DNA from 2 places in the Tindallia californiensis genome. Region 1 is predicted to be linked to the other one. Evidence: riboswitches for the same ligand, from Rfam matches in the RefSeq annotation. Region 1 holds a riboswitch; the other holds the start of a gene.

The links. A riboswitch is a leader RNA that binds a small molecule or an ion and turns the genes downstream of it on or off. The one in region 1 is predicted to bind S-adenosylmethionine.
Positions count from the first base shown of each region.
Region 2: another riboswitch for S-adenosylmethionine. It lies ahead of BLV55_RS00185 (O-acetylhomoserine aminocarboxypropyltransferase/cysteine synthase family protein); the one in region 1 lies ahead of metK (methionine adenosyltransferase).

Region 1 is NZ_FNPV01000003.1:212,862-220,745, reverse strand. Features, by position in the region: gene BLV55_RS05065 (AEC family transporter) at 1-183, shown strand, start outside; gene BLV55_RS05060 (S-layer homology domain-containing protein) at 265-1,764, shown strand; SAM riboswitch class I at 1,838-1,942, shown strand; gene metK (methionine adenosyltransferase) at 2,033-3,223, shown strand; gene BLV55_RS14565 (methyl-accepting chemotaxis protein) at 3,467-5,869, shown strand; gene BLV55_RS05045 (pyridoxal phosphate-dependent aminotransferase) at 6,062-7,309, shown strand; gene prdR (sigma-54 dependent transcriptional regulator PrdR) at 7,398-7,884, shown strand, end outside.
Region 2 is NZ_FNPV01000001.1:29,876-37,759, forward strand. Features, by position in the region: gene BLV55_RS00170 (D-2-hydroxyacid dehydrogenase) at 1-321, shown strand, start outside; gene BLV55_RS00175 (DUF1015 domain-containing protein) at 323-1,570, shown strand; gene metA (homoserine O-acetyltransferase MetA) at 1,594-2,508, opposite strand; gene BLV55_RS00185 (O-acetylhomoserine aminocarboxypropyltransferase/cysteine synthase family protein) at 2,526-3,806, opposite strand; SAM riboswitch class I at 3,881-3,981, opposite strand; gene BLV55_RS00190 (arsinothricin resistance N-acetyltransferase ArsN1 family A) at 4,162-4,686, shown strand; gene BLV55_RS00195 (glycerophosphodiester phosphodiesterase family protein) at 4,733-6,520, opposite strand; RNA gene ssrA (transfer-messenger RNA) at 6,627-6,985, opposite strand; gene smpB (SsrA-binding protein SmpB) at 6,988-7,452, opposite strand; gene rbsK (ribokinase) at 7,454-7,884, opposite strand, start outside.

The DNA of each region.
Region 1 (7,884 bases):
CTCCTAGGGTTTGAAGGGATGATGCTGGGCATTCCAGTGATCATTATTGCCATGCCTGTAGGTGCCGTTACAGGTGCTTTTGCCAGTCTATACGATGCAGATGATTATTTAGCTTCCAAGGCTGTTTTTATTACCACTCTGCTTTCGATGATTACCATACCGATATGGGCCATGTTTCTTTAAGGGGAGAAAACAAACATTAGTGAACAGAAAAATTGATTATTGATAAGAACAGAAAGAATAAGAAAAGGAGTGATTAAAGGAATGGGAAAAAAACTACTGGTGATCATTAGCTTGTTACTCTTTATTCAATCAGCCATTATTTCTGTGGCAGCAGATGATCAGCCTTGCCGAGATGAGATTAATGAAATTATTAACGAAGTAGCACTTCAAAAAAATATTCCTCCGGTATTGTTACGGGCCATCGCTTGGAAAGAAAGTGGGAAAAGGCAATTTCATAATGGTCAGCCCTTTGTTCATGCAGGGAACCAGGGGGTTATGCAGATTAACAGAGTACATAATAGTAGCTTGGATAAAGAAGCTTTATTAAATGACGCAAGGTATAATGTGGAAGTAGGGGCGGATGTCTTGTTGAACCGGTGGCTTTTTGATGACATTGCTACGGTAGGAGAAAGAGATCCAGATGTACTAGAGAACTGGTATTTTGCTCTCTGGGGTTATAATGGATGGCTGCCACGAAACAATCCGGTAGATCAAAATGGCGATACCTATCAAGATGGTATTTTTGATCTGATCAGAGAACGTTATGATGTACCGGTGTCTGATATTGATTGGAGCCAGATACCGGCTGGTGAAAGAACTCCCAGAGGATTTGGGATACCAAATCCAGATAGGGTTAGTGATGGACATCTGCTATTTTATCAGCCAGGTGACCTTGTGGAGGCTGTTCCAGAGGATTTATGGCTGTTGGAAGCACCTGGAGCTGATCATACAGGGTGGGCTCCGGAAGGCTCAAGGCTTAGGGTGATCAGTCATGAAAAGTTGGAAGCCGGATTGTACTGGTATCGGTTGGAATCTGTTGATAATGGTAGTCAGGGATGGGCCAGAAGCATTGACTTATTACCGGTAAAAGCAGCTATTTTAGCAGAAATCGATGTTTTTAGCCGATTAGAAGAAACAGAGCAACAGGTGATCACTTTATCCATGCCAGAAGAAGCGGTATCCTCCATGCCGGAAGAAGCCGCATCCCCCAGTTCCTTCATGGACTTAAAGGATCATCCTTCGCAGGAAGCTGTCGAAAGACTGAGTGAGGCTGGAATCATTAGCGGTACTCAAAGTGGTCGCTATGAACCAGACCGGCCAATGACCAGGGAAGAACTGGCGGTTGTTTTTGAAAAAGCCTTTGATTTGGACAATCAAAAAGAGGAAGAAGCACACTTGCCAAAGGACTGGGAAAAGGTAAGTGAGTGGGCACAGGAACCGATGGAAACAGTAATCGCTCACCGTATTATGACTGAATATGGTGATGGAACCGTGAGACCAAAGAAGCATGCAACGAGGGAACAGGTACTTGTGATGGTGACAAAAGCTTTAGAGCTGGAACTGGAAGCCACCACCAGTGAAGACCCAAATTTTGCGGATGCCGATAGTGTTAGTGAATGGGCTGTCCCGGCGGTAAACAAGCTTGTTGAAAAAGAGATAATACCAGCTTCGGAAAAATTGAATCTATTTCCTGATAGAGCGGTTACCAGAGGAGAATTAGCCATTCTTTTGGATGGTGTGATTGATAAAGAATATCAATAAATAACTTGACATACAAAATATTCTAATGATACAATTATGTAGTAATTTAATGTCTATATCAATAAACACATATACCTTATAAAGAGTGATGGAGGGACGGGCCCGATGAAATCCGGCAACCATAGTCAGTGATGTATGGTGCTAAATCCTGCAGAATGAGGATTCTGAGAGATGAGGAAGGGTACAACCATCGCTTTAATTGAGCTTGAAGCCTCTTCTATTTGAAGAGGTTTTTTTGTGAATAGGAATACAACGAGGAGGAAAAATAATGAAAAGAAGCTTTTTTACTTCAGAATCAGTAACAGAAGGACATCCGGATAAAATATGCGATCAAATCTCTGATGCTATTTTGGATGCGATCTTTGAAAAAGATCCTAACGGTCGTGTTGCTTGCGAAACCATCGCTACAACGGGAATGGTGATGGTAGCGGGGGAAATAACAACAAACTGCTATGTGGATATTCCTAAAATAGCAAGAAAAACAGTAGAAGAAATTGGCTATACAAGAGCTAAGTTTGGCTTTGACAGTGATACGTGTGCCGTATTGACCGCTATTGATGAACAGTCCAGCGATATTGCTATGGGGGTGGATGAATCTCTGGAAAGGCGTGGGGGCGAAGAAGAAAACGGTCTTGAGTCAACAGGTGCCGGGGATCAGGGGATTATGTTTGGATATGCTTGCAAAGAGACATCGGAATTAATGCCCATGCCAATTTCTTTGGCTCATAAACTGGCTAAAAAGCTGGCGGAGGTTCGAAAAAAGGGAACCCTTCAATACTTGAGACCGGATGGAAAAACCCAAGTAACCGTAGAATATGAAGGCGATGTACCCGTAAGGATTGACGCTATTGTCATTTCCTCTCAACATAGCTCGGAAGTGGATCATGCAACCATAGAAAAAGACCTTATTGAATACGTAATACGACCGGTGTTGCCAACGGAATTTATTGATGAAAATACCCGATATCTCATTAACCCCACCGGACGATTTGTTGTGGGTGGCCCTCAAGGAGACGCCGGGCTTACGGGCAGAAAAATAATTGTAGATACTTATGGAGGTTATTCAAGGCATGGCGGTGGAGCTTTTTCAGGTAAAGATCCAACAAAAGTAGATCGGTCAGCTGCCTACGCAGCCAGATATGTGGCAAAAAACATTGTTGCGGCAGACTTAGCATCCCGTTGCGAGGTGGGACTTGCTTATGCCATTGGCGTTGCTCAGCCAGTTTCTATTTTGGTGGACACTTTTGGAACAGGAAAAGTACCAGAAGAAACCCTTATTCAACTTATTCGACGCCATTTTGATTTGCGGCCGGCGGCGATTATCCGAGACTTAGATCTCAGAAGACCCATTTATCGACAAATTGCGGCTTATGGCCATATGGGTCGGACAGATCTTGATTTAACCTGGGAAAGAACCGATAAGGCAGAACGACTAAGAGAAGATATAGCGAAAGCCTAGTTGTGATGATGATTAAAATTCCTTCGATATTTGCCGGAAGAAGTAGCTTCGGTGAAATCGGAGGTTTTTTTATCAGACACAAAATGTCATTGCTTATAAAAAATTTTGTAGTCGTTGCTTATAAAAAATTTTGTAAAAGTAGAAAAAATAATAAGTATTTGGTTTAGTGATATTGTCCTGGGTATTAATGCATCATAGTAAAAGACGGATATTATTAGAAAGAATTTTATTGGAGGGTTGAGGATGTCAGGAAAAAAGAGTTTATTACAAAATATGAAAATTCGCAATAAAATTTTTGCTATTTTTATGGTTGCAGGCCTTATTCCGATGATTATTATTGCGGCTGTCAGCTATCATCAGGCAAGAAATGAGCTGATAGAAAGCGTTTTTTCGGAAGTGGCACTTTACCAGGAAATGACCGAACGCAGGGTTGATCAGTATATGGGTGAAAAAACAATGTACGGCACCACTCTTTCGAGGATGGAAAACGTATACAATGCGGCTGAGATATGGGAAATCTATGGAGCGCAAAGTGAAGAATGGCAGGAAACTTACAAGGAATTAGAAGCCCTTCTTCCGGGTCTGACAGAAGAATATGGGTTCTTAAGCATCTATATTACCGATGCAGAAGGGCGAGGTATTTATGGAAGCGGAGACCTTAAGGAGCGTATTGAAGGTGCTGATTACTCACCGAGAAACTATTTTCAAACGGCCATGGCCGGTGATCAGAACATATCAGAGTTTGAGTATTCAGATATTATTGACGATTACTATATAACGGTTTCAACTCCTTTGAGAAGGGGTGGTACGGGGACGGTAATAGGGACAGTTAATGGCTACATACCAGTAGATACATTGCAAAACATGCTTCAAGAGGGGATTTACCTGGTTGGTGAAACCGGAGATATTTATCTGATTGACGAGGATGGAATGTTGCATACAGATACCATTCTTGGAGATTATCGGCAAGATGCCGCTTTCCAGGTGACCATCGACACTTTTGCGGTTCGGGAGTTAAAAGGACCGATTCAAGAGGGAGTGGATGAGTTTTCAGGAGTAGGCGTTTATGATGACTATATAGGGAACCCTGTTTTAGGTGGGTTTGGCGTGGTTTTTCTCGGTGATACTCCCTTAGGAATGATCGTGGAGATTGACCAGGCAGAAGCCTTAGCGGGTGTTAGGACATTAATGATAGCGATGATTACAATGACGGTAGTCAGTGTGGGTATTGCCATACTACTTATTTTCTTTGGCTCTCGTTCGATTACCACTCCGATGCAGGTGATGGCGAAATCCATTCAGAAAATAGCTGCTTATGATTTCACCATTACGGAAGATGGTGGAATACAACAATACGAACAACGTAAAGATGAGATTGGTGAGATGGCTCATGGCCTTTCATCTACGGTAGAAACTCTTAGAAATATCATTGTAAAAATTCGGCGTGAGGCTGACTCAGTGAACCATTCGGCGACTACGGTGTTAGACGTGGCCAGTAGTTTGGCAGCAGGAACCGAAGAGATGAGTGCTAAAACCGGTGTTGTTAGTGCGGCAACAGAACAAATCAATGCCAGTATTGATGGAACCGCAAAGGCAACAGAAGAAGCCCGTACCAATATGAGCACCATTGCTTCGGCTGTAGAGGAAATGTCGGCGAATATACGTAATTTAGCGTCTGCTTCAGAAGAAACATCCTCAGAAGTTAATAACGTAACAGAATTGATCGAAGGCGTTAACAAAGATATGGAAGTCGTTGTAGAAGACACCCAGGAAGTAAATAGTTTAGTGGCGGATATTACGACAGCGATAAAAGAAATTAACCTTTCTTTAGGTGAAATTAGTGAAAACTGCGAGCGATCCATTACAATTAGTGATGAGGCAGAAAAAGAAGTAGAGCATACAGCGGAAGCGATTCAAAAACTGAATAAATCCTCGGCAGAAATCAATAAAATTGTTGAGGTAATCAACGACATTGCTGATCAGACCAATATGTTGGCCCTAAATGCAGCCATAGAAGCAGCAGGAGCGGGAGAAGCCGGAAAAGGCTTTGCTGTAGTTGCTAATGAAGTAAAAGAATTGGCGAAACAAACAGGTGACGCCACTGATGAGATTGCCAATCAAATTGCATCAATGCAGCGAGATATGCAGGGAACGGTTAAAGCCGTTGATGGTATTACCAATGTTATTAAGCAGGTAAAAGATATCACCGGACAAATTGCGGCCGCTGTGACAGAACAATCAGCTACTACTGGGAATATCTCTGAAAATGTGATAGACACCTCAGAAAGAGTCAACAATATTGCGACGAGCATCAGTAAAGTCACCGAAAATTCAAAAGACGTTTTAAGAAGTTCCTCTGAGGCATCAAAAGGCGTGAATGAAATAGCCAGATCAGCTTCTGAACTATCAGCAGCCTCTGATGAAGTAGCACAAAGCAGTGAGAATGTAACCATGCAAATGGAAGAAATTGCCAGGGCAAACGGTGAAGTTTCTTCCGGTGCGGTTGATATTGCGGAAAACATTCGTGAAATTGATCAAGCGGCGGCAGATGCTGCTCAGGGTGCTACAGAAAGTAGTCAGTCAGCTCAGGATCTGTCAGAAATTGCGAATCAACTAAATCAGCTGATGGCACAATTTAAGGTATAAAACCCGCTTCTTAAAAAGCAACTGTTTTTTTCAACTGACCTCCTTCAAAAAGAGGTCAGTTGTTTTTGCGAAAAAATAAGGCGAAAAAGAGAAAGATTTTAGCTTTAGATGTGGCAAAAACCCCTAAAATGTGGAATAATAGGAAGCGTAGGCATGATTAACTAATTCGAGACATAATAAGGAGGAATAGTGATGAGTACAACCATGGTAGCACCTCATTCCAAACGTCCAATAGCGGACGACAAGGTATTTGCAGCTAATAAAAAAGCTCAGGAAGCCGCAAAAAAGGTGGGCGCTGAGCAGGTGATTAACTCAACCTTGGGCGCATTGATGGAAGATGATGGCAGTCTTTCTGTCATGCAATCTGTTATGAAAACCTTTAAGGACCTTCCGGATGCAGAGATTGCTGCTTATGCACCCATTGCCGGCCTTCCGGATTTTCAGCAAGCGGCTGAAAAAGCCGTTTTTGATGAATATCGTCCGGCCGGTCACGTTCGAGCTGTTGCGACACCAGGTGGTTCAGGTGGTATTCGACATGCTGTATGGAATTATATGGAAGCGGGAGATACAATGCTTACGGCCGATTGGTACTGGGCTCCCTATAAAACCATCACAGAAGAACATGGTCGGAAACTGGACACTTTCCAGTTGTTTGATGAAAACAAAGCCTTTAACCTTCCTTCCTTTAAAGAAAAAGTGGAAGAACTGCTTGGAAAGCAGGAAAGACTCCTTATTATGATGAATACACCGGCACATAATCCTACAGGCTACAGTCTGACGGAAGAAGAATGGAAAGAAGTATTGGATTACCTGAAAGAAAAACAGGCAAAAGATCAGAAAAAGATCATTCTCTACTTGGATATTGCCTATATCGATTTTGCGGGAGACATGAAAACCTCCAGAGGTTTTATGAAGCAATTTGAAAATCTGCCAGAAAGCATTCTGGTCCTGGTAGGTTACAGTATGTCCAAAGCCTTTACTTTCTATGGACTTAGATGCGGGGCATTGTTATGCCTGAGCAGCAGCGAAGAGATCGCCGATGAGTTTATGGCAGCGGGTACTTTTTCCAGTCGTGCTTGCTGGTCTAATGGAACCAGGGGAGCACAGAAACTGCTAGCCAAGGTATATAGCGATGAAAGCTTGTTGAAAAAAGTGAATGAAGAAAGAGACTCTTTCAAAAAGTTGTTGGAAACACGGGCTCATGCTTTTGTGGAAGAAGCAGAAATGGTAGGACTGGAAATATTCCCTTACCGGGCAGGTTTCTTTATTACAATTCCCTGTGAGAATCCAGATAAGGTGGCGGATGAACTGGCAAAAAACCATTTATTTCTACTGCCTTTAGGGAGAGGACTAAGATTTGCTCCCTGCGCCGTATCAGAAGCAAAATGCAGGAAATCAGTCCGTTTCATTAAAGAAGCGATGGATAAGGTGAATGGATAGATAACAGAAAGCAAGAAACCCATCAAAGATGGGTTTCTTTTTCCATCAAGTAAAGAGGTAATCATCAACAGATTCAAGGAGAGATGCTATGTTTTTGCATCAGTTAGATCAATATACCGTTGGCGATATTATGGACCGCCGACTGATTAAGTTAAGGGAAGAAGCCAATAGCCGAGAAGCGATCAATACAATGATTAGTCATAATTTAGATGATATTATTTTAACGGATGAAACCGAAAAAGTGGTCGCCGTCCTGACGTTTAAGGATTTAATGAAACAAATCAGATCAGAAGAAGATTTAACGAAACCCCTGAAATACTTAGTCAGTCAAAATGTTATTGTATCCACAGAAAAAGCACAAGCGATTGAAGCGAGAAACCTGATGAGAAAAAACCACATTGGCAGACTTCCAGTAATACGGGAAGAAAAAGTGGTAGGGATTGTTCGTGTCAATGATATATTGAATAAAGTATATTCAAAAATCGATGAAATGCATGCGGCCCTGGAAAAGATTCTAGATAGTCTTTACGAAGGAGTTTGTGTGGTGAATCCGGAAGGGACGGTTTTGCTATGGT
Region 2 (7,884 bases), on a different contig from region 1:
GTACCCGCATTGCCTGGAAAATCTCCTATACTTGGAGAAGCAGAATTTCAAAAAATGAAAAAAGGTGTCTATATCATTAATTGTGCCAGAGGCGGCGTCCTCTCCGAGAAAGCACTCTTAAAAGCCATTGATGATGGCATTGTAGCTGGTGCAGGTCTTGATGTATTTGAAAAAGAACCGCCGGAATGTAAGGCGTTGCTTGAAAGTGAAAGAATTTCCCTATCACCACATATCGGCGCTAACACCTTTGAAGCTCAAGAACGAATCGGTAATGAACTGGTTGAAATTCTTCTGGATTTATGCGAAAGGAGACATTCATAAAATGGAAATAAGACCTTTTAAGGCACTTCGTCCAGCTCCCAACTTAGCATCTAAAGTAGCATGCTTGCCCTATGATGTCATGAACACGGAAGAAGCAGCTAAAATGACAGAAGGAAACCCTTACAGTTTTTTACATGTTATCCGATCAGAAATTGATCTACCACAAGTATCCAACCAGTACGATCAACAGGTTTATGAAAAAGCACAGAAAAACCTTCATAACATGGTTAAAAACCAGATACTGATTCAAGATCAAACACCATCTTTTTACTTATATCGACAATGCATGAACGGACGCCAGCAGCTAGGAATTGTTGCCTGCCATTCGATTGATGATTATGAAAATGGTTTGATAAAAAAACATGAATTTACACGTCCAGAGAAAGAAAACGATCGAATCCGTCATTTCGACCAATGTGATGCCCACACAGAACCGGTTTTCTTAACGTATCGGAGTGAAGCGAACTTTACCGGGCTGATCCGGCAATACGCTGCAGAACATGAACCGGTGTATGATTTTGCTACAGAGGATGAAATTCAGCATACACTGTGGATTGTCAGTAATAGCGAATGGGTTCAAAAGATAGCTGATACTTTCCAAAAGAACGTTGAAGTCCTTTACATTGCCGACGGTCATCACCGTACTGCTTCTGCCGCTAAGATTGGTTTTAAGCGACGTAAAGAGAATCCTGATCTTGATACCAATGACGAAAGTCAGTTTCTGATGGCCGTTTCTTTTCCGCAGGAAGACCTGTACTGCATGGAATACAATCGAGTAGTGAAGGATTTAAATGGCATGTCGGTGGATGAGCTACTAGCTAGAGTCTCACAGCATTTTGAATGCGAACCAGTGAATAAGCCCTACCAGCCAAAAGAAAAACATGAGTTTGGCATGCTGTTGAATAACCATTGGTACCGTCTAGTTGCAAAATCTCACACTTTTTCAGAAAACGATGTGATTCAGCAACTTGATGTTTCTATTTTACAAAATTATTTACTTCAGCCTATTTTGGGAATAATGGATCCCCGAACAGATAAGCGCATCGACTTTGTAGGCGGTATCCGAGGAATTGAAGAGTTGGAGCGAAGAGTTCAAAACGATATGAAGCTTGCTTTTTCCATGTTTCCCACCACCATCGAAGATCTATTGCAAGTAGCGGACGAAGATAAGATTATGCCTCCGAAATCCACTTGGTTTGAACCAAAGCTAAGGAGCGGAATTTTTCTACATCCATTTAAGGAGTATTAGGAAAGGAGCCATTTGGCTCCTTTCTAAATTCGACTGATATCATAAGGTGTTTCTTGGTATACAAAGTAGTTGAGCCAGTTGGAGAACAGTAAATTGGAATGTGCTCGCCAGGTAACAACCGGCTCTTTGGATGGATCATCGTAGGGGTAATAATTACGAGGAACTTCAATCTCCAGACCAGCTTTCACATCTCTGTCATATTCAGCTTTCAACGTCAATGGATCATACTCAGAATGACCAGTAACAAAAATGCTTTTACCATTAGCAGTAGAAGCAATATAAACCCCAGCTTCTTCTGATTCACAAAGGACTTCCAGCTCTTCTACCAAATCAATATCTTCCCTTCTCACTTCCGTATGTCGGGAATGCGGGGCCCATACAATATCATCAAATCCTTTTACCAGCCGATGATTCGACGTAAGAACTTTATGATTAAAGACACCGAATATTTTTTTTTCTACTGGATGTTTCGGTACTCCAAAATAGTGATACATAGCTGCCTGAGCTGCCCAACAAATAAAAATGGTGGAAAAAACATGGGTCCGTTTCCATTCCAAAATATTCTTCAACTCTTCCCAATAATAAACCTCATCAAATTCAAGTTTTTCAACAGGTGCCCCTGTTACAATCATACCATCAAACTTTTCATCCTTTATCTGTGAAAAAGTTTTATAAAAAGTTTGTAAATGCTCTTGAGCAGTATTTCTTGATTCATGGGTTTCCGGATGTAGAAGCGTTACATCAACCTGAAGTGGAGAATTTCCTAACAACCTCAGAAGCTGAGTTTCTGTCGTTATTTTAGTTGGCATTAGGTTAAGAATCAGAATTTTTAATGCCCTTATATCTTGAGAGTAAGCCCTGCTTTCTTTCATTATAAAAATATTTTCGTTGTTTAGTGTTTCAAAAGCCGGTAGATTATCTGGTATTTTTACTGGCATGATATTTACCTCCTTGTTCAGCTATTTAATGCTTGGTTCAGATCGTCGATAAGGTCTTCCGCATCTTCCAACCCTATGGAAACTCGAACCATGTCTGGACTGATGCCAGAATTCCGTTGCTGCTCTTCCGATAATTGAGCATGCGTGGTACTTGCTGGATGAATCACAAGAGATTTAGCGTCAGCTACATTTGCCAACAGAGAAAATATTTCTAATGAATCGATAAATTTTTTCCCTGCTTCTAGACCACCTTTGATCCCAAAGGTGAAAATGGATCCAACGCCTTTAGAAAAGTACTTTTGATAAAGATCGTTATAAGGACTGTCCTCTAGTTCTGGGTAGTTAACCCACGATACCTTAGGGTGTTTTTTGAGAAAAGAAATAATTTTTCTGGTATTCTCCACATGTCGCTCTAACCGTAAGGATAGAGTCTCAAGGCCCTGCAAAAACATAAAAGCATTAAAAGGACTTAAGGAAGCTCCAGTATCACGTAATAACTGAACTCTTGCTTTAACAATATACGCAGCCGATCCAAAAGTATCTGTATAGCAAATACCATGATAAGTAGGATCTGGCTCTGTCAAACCAGAAAATTTACCACTCTTTTCCCAGTCAAAGGTACCCCCATCCACAATAAGACCACCAATACTAGTTCCATGTCCCCCTATAAACTTAGTGGCAGAATGAACTACAATATCAGCCCCATGTTTTAATGGCTGAAATAGGTAAGGTGTCGCAAAGGTGTTGTCAATGATCACTGGTATTCCATGGCTATGAGCAATTTTAGCCACTGCTTCCAGATCAATGAGGTTTATATTAGGATTGCCTATACTTTCTAAAAAAACTGCTTTGGTTTTTTCATTGATGGCTTTTTCAAAGTTTTGAGGATCATCCGGTTGTACAAAAATAGTTTTTATCCCATATTTAGGTAGCTGTGCATCCAGCAATGTATAAGTTCCTCCGTACAGCGCGTTTGATGCTACAATTTCATCCCCTGCTTCAGCAATGTTCATAATGGCATAAGTCACTGCGGCGGCTCCTGAAGCCACTGCCAAAGCGGCTACTCCACCTTCAAGAGCCGCCATCCTTTTTTCAAAAACATCCGTTGTAGGATTCATAATTCGGGTATAAATATTACCAGCTTCTTCCAATGAAAATAGTTTAGCGGCATGTTCCACGTTGTCAAACACATAGGATGTCGTCTGATAAATTGGTACGGCTCTGGAACCCGTTGTCGGATCTGCTTCCTGCCCTGCATGGATTTGTAATGTGTCGAATTTTCTGGTTTTTTCTTTCATTTTTATCGCTCCTTTTTTTTGAGAATAAGAAGAACCTCTTTCGCAGGTGCAAAAGAGGTTAGATTGTTTCGAGTCTCTCATCTCTTAGGTGTTCACCTACAGGATTTGGCACCGTGCATTATATGCCGGTTGCCGGGCTTCATCGGGCCAGTCCCTCCGCCACTCTTTATAAGAGTAAGTTATTTAATTGATAGATATATTATCATCCTTTTAACGACTTGTCAACAGTACTTCCTCTCATTGAAACATTTGATCGCATCTATTTTATGTATTTTAGGAATATTTTTGATATGATTAATTTTTATGTTATACTTCATTATTATAATTCTTTTGATTCTGTCTGGAGGTAATTTAATTGTCTAATGAAAAAAGTGACTACACAATTAGACTTGCACAAAAAAAGGATTTACCAGCTATTACATTTATTTATAATCAAGGTATTTCGACTCGTTATGCAACTTTAGAATCGGAATATAAAAATTTAGATGAAATGAAAGAGTGGTTTATGACAAGGAACCCTAGGTATTGTGTTATCGTTTTAGAGTATGATGGTGAGATATTAGGTTGGGCTTCGTTAAATCCATTTCATTATCGTACAGCTTATGATGGAGTTGCCGATTTTTCAATCTATATTTCTGAAAACCATCGAGGAAAGGGTCTAGGCAAAGTATTGATGAAATATTTAGAAGATCTAGCAAGGGAAAATAAATTTTATAAACTCGTTTTGTTCACGCCAAATCATAATGAATCCGCAAAAAAACTTTATATGAATAGAGGTTTTCGTATTGTTGGCATTTACTATCATCAAGGTAAAATTGATGACAAGTGGATAGATATTGCAATAATGGAGAAATTACTAGGCAATAATCCCTCCACATAATGTCAGTCCACCACTTAAGTGGGCTGTTTGTTTTTATCTAAAAATTTCAAGACGTATTTTCAACCGTATACCCAATAATATTCTGAACTCGTTCAACATAGTCTGTAATAATTCCATCAATATCGTACATTAATACTTCTCTAATGTCGTCTTCTTCATTCACTGTCCAAACCCATACTTCTCTTTCGTCTTTTTTAGCGTTACGAATGAATTCTCTATTCAACATGCTCTGGTCAATTGCATAATAGTCTACATCTAATTGAGAAATATCACCTAATGCATAATACAGAATTTGACCTAAGTATAAATCAGGGTTTTGTTTTCTTATCATCTGTAATAACTCATAATCAAAAGATTGAACGTACACGCTATTCGCCATATTGGACCTTTCAATGGATTTCACTACTTCTTCGGCTAGAATCTCTATTGGTCCATAGGCTTTGACATCAATAATAACTTTTGCCTTCCCTTTGATTTCTGCAAGCACTTCATCTAAGGATACAACCGTTTCACCTTTAAAGTCTTCCGAAAAGCTGCTTCCAATATCAAGTTGTGACAACTCTTCATAAGTTAATTCAATAGGCCTTTCGGGAATGCCAGCTACTCGAGCCAAGCCCATATCGTGATTCAAGATGACTACGTGATCTTTGGATAGTTGCACATCAATCTCAATAAAATCCGAATGTTGTTCTAGTGCAGCACGAACCGCACTCATCGAATTCTCAGGTGCATTAATTGGATCACCTCTATGAGCTGCTATTTTAACATCTCTACCTAGATGAACAAAGTTTTCATTCAATGTATGTCCAATCATAAACGTTCCTAAAAGATTAAGCATTAAAATGGTCAATAATAAGGCCCTTCTTCTTTTAATTAAACGGGTAAAAAACCATTCTATTTTTTCTAATTTTTTGTTTCTAACTGTTTCAAATTCACCGGAGCTTTTCATCTTAGTTTTATTTCTCAAATAGTAAAATAACCTGGTTATGTATATGATGTTTATTGGCATGACAAGCATTGCCAGTATCATCCCAAGTAAACTATTAAAAGTAAGTATATAGGCTCCTAATAATCCTCCGGTTTTAATACCAATGTGAGAAGGTATAAAAGAAATAGCTGAGAAAATAATAAAACTTCCACCCACAATAATAATATTAAGAATTAGTAAGCTGGCTAAATGAATAATATTTCTACCTTCCGTCAATTTAGCGCTACAACTTATAGCTTTTCGTGCTGGTAAATTTTCCAATAAAATATAGTGCACTGCAAATATCCATCGCAACAATATTAAGGTAAACAGTGCTAGTATACTTCGATATACGTAAAGCATTATCTTGGAGTCCTGAATCATGTTCATCAGTATAGGCGGAACTTCTATTTTACTTGTTATTTCGGTGGCAACAGGTATATCAATAAGTGGTGCAACAACTAAAATAACAAAGATAAAATGAAGCATCCCTATACCAATAATTCTAGGAACAGAAAAGATAGCTGTTATGATAGCTTCCGATATAAATACTTTTTTGGAAAAAATTTTTCTTTGAGCTAACACAATAAGACCACCGAGTTCTATAAAAACAATCATGACCGAGATCGATGCAATAATGATAAGCCCTATTAAGCCCTCATAACTCAAAACGATTCTGAAAGCGTCTTTATTTATGAGTACACCTGCTCCCATCGAAATAATCAGTCGGTTAAATAAATAGCCTAGTAGCGGGATAAAAATAACACTGGTAAGAATTAAAAAAACAAATCCATACGCTATATATCCCCTATAATATTTTTTAAAATCTATTAAACTTTTCAGTAATAGATTGTTACGAATATTCACCATGTATTCTCCTTTTGAGATAAAAAATAATCAAAAACCGTACTGATCTATTCAGTACGGCCTAAGGACATTAGCTTACTATCGTAAATAATTATTTGCAATACCATGGTGGAGGCGAGGAGAGTCGAACTCCTGTCCGAAGGCTCTTTGTCGTCGCTTTCTCCGAGCACAGCTACTGTTTTGGATTCTCATCTCCTCCGCCGTTCAGTAGCAAACTGCGGATTTGACCAGCCTTGATTGTACAACGCAAAGTCAAGGCACCCTTTGCGACGTTCCCCGTTTAAATGACGTCACGACCCTGAATGACGGGACATCCAGGCGCAACGAGCTACCTTATATTAGGCAGCTAACGCGTAATTATTGTCTGCGTTTATCTTTAGTTGTTCCGTTCTTTTACGTGTACCCGAAACAAAACACGGCTCGCTTACGAAAACTCCAAACCCCCGTCGAAACCATTACGCCCCCTTCTACTGTTTTTGCCGTTCCCTAAGCTCTTTTTGGATCTTACGATCGGCATCCCTTTTTGCTATGTCTTGTCGTTTGTCATATTTTGCTTTTCCCCGAGCAACAGCCAACTCAATTTTAACTAATCCCTTTTTCAGGTAAACCCTTAAAGGGATCAGTGAATATCCTTTTTGCTGGACATACCCAATGAGTTTGCGTATTTCTTTCTTATGAAGCAACAACTTGCGAACACGCAAAGGGTCTGTGTTGAAAATATTTCCCTGTTCGTAGGGACTTATATGAACATTATACAGGAAAACTTCACTGTTTTCAACCCGGGCATAACCATCTTTTAGATTGACTTTACTTCCACGAATGGATTTTACCTCTGTTCCTTTCAATGCAATTCCTGCTTCATATACTTCTTCGATGAAATAATCATGTCTAGCTTTACGATTTTGTGCGATTACTTTCATATTGTCAGCCATTTTACTTCATTCCTTTTTTAATCAGTTCCTGTACTTCCAAGTCCGTTGGCAATGAACTTTGAGCACCCATTTTGGTTGTAGCCAATGCTCCTGCAGCATTAGCAAAACTTAGAGCATCCGTCATGCTTTTTTCTTTCATTAATGCTATCAAAAGAGCCGCATTAAAAGTATCTCCAGCTGCTGTTGTATCAATAGCATGGACAGCAAAAGGCTTTCCTTTCGTGGTTTTATCTTCATTAACCGCTATAGATCCTTTTTCACCTAAAGTTACAACTACTTGATTAACTCCTTTTTTTAATAAAGCTTGCACACCCATATCAGTATTTTCTACTCCAGACAAGAGTGATAACTCAGTTTCATTGGGAGTGATGATATCAATCAATGGATATAAACTATCTGGTAGTATTTGAGCGGGAGCAGGGTTTAGCAATA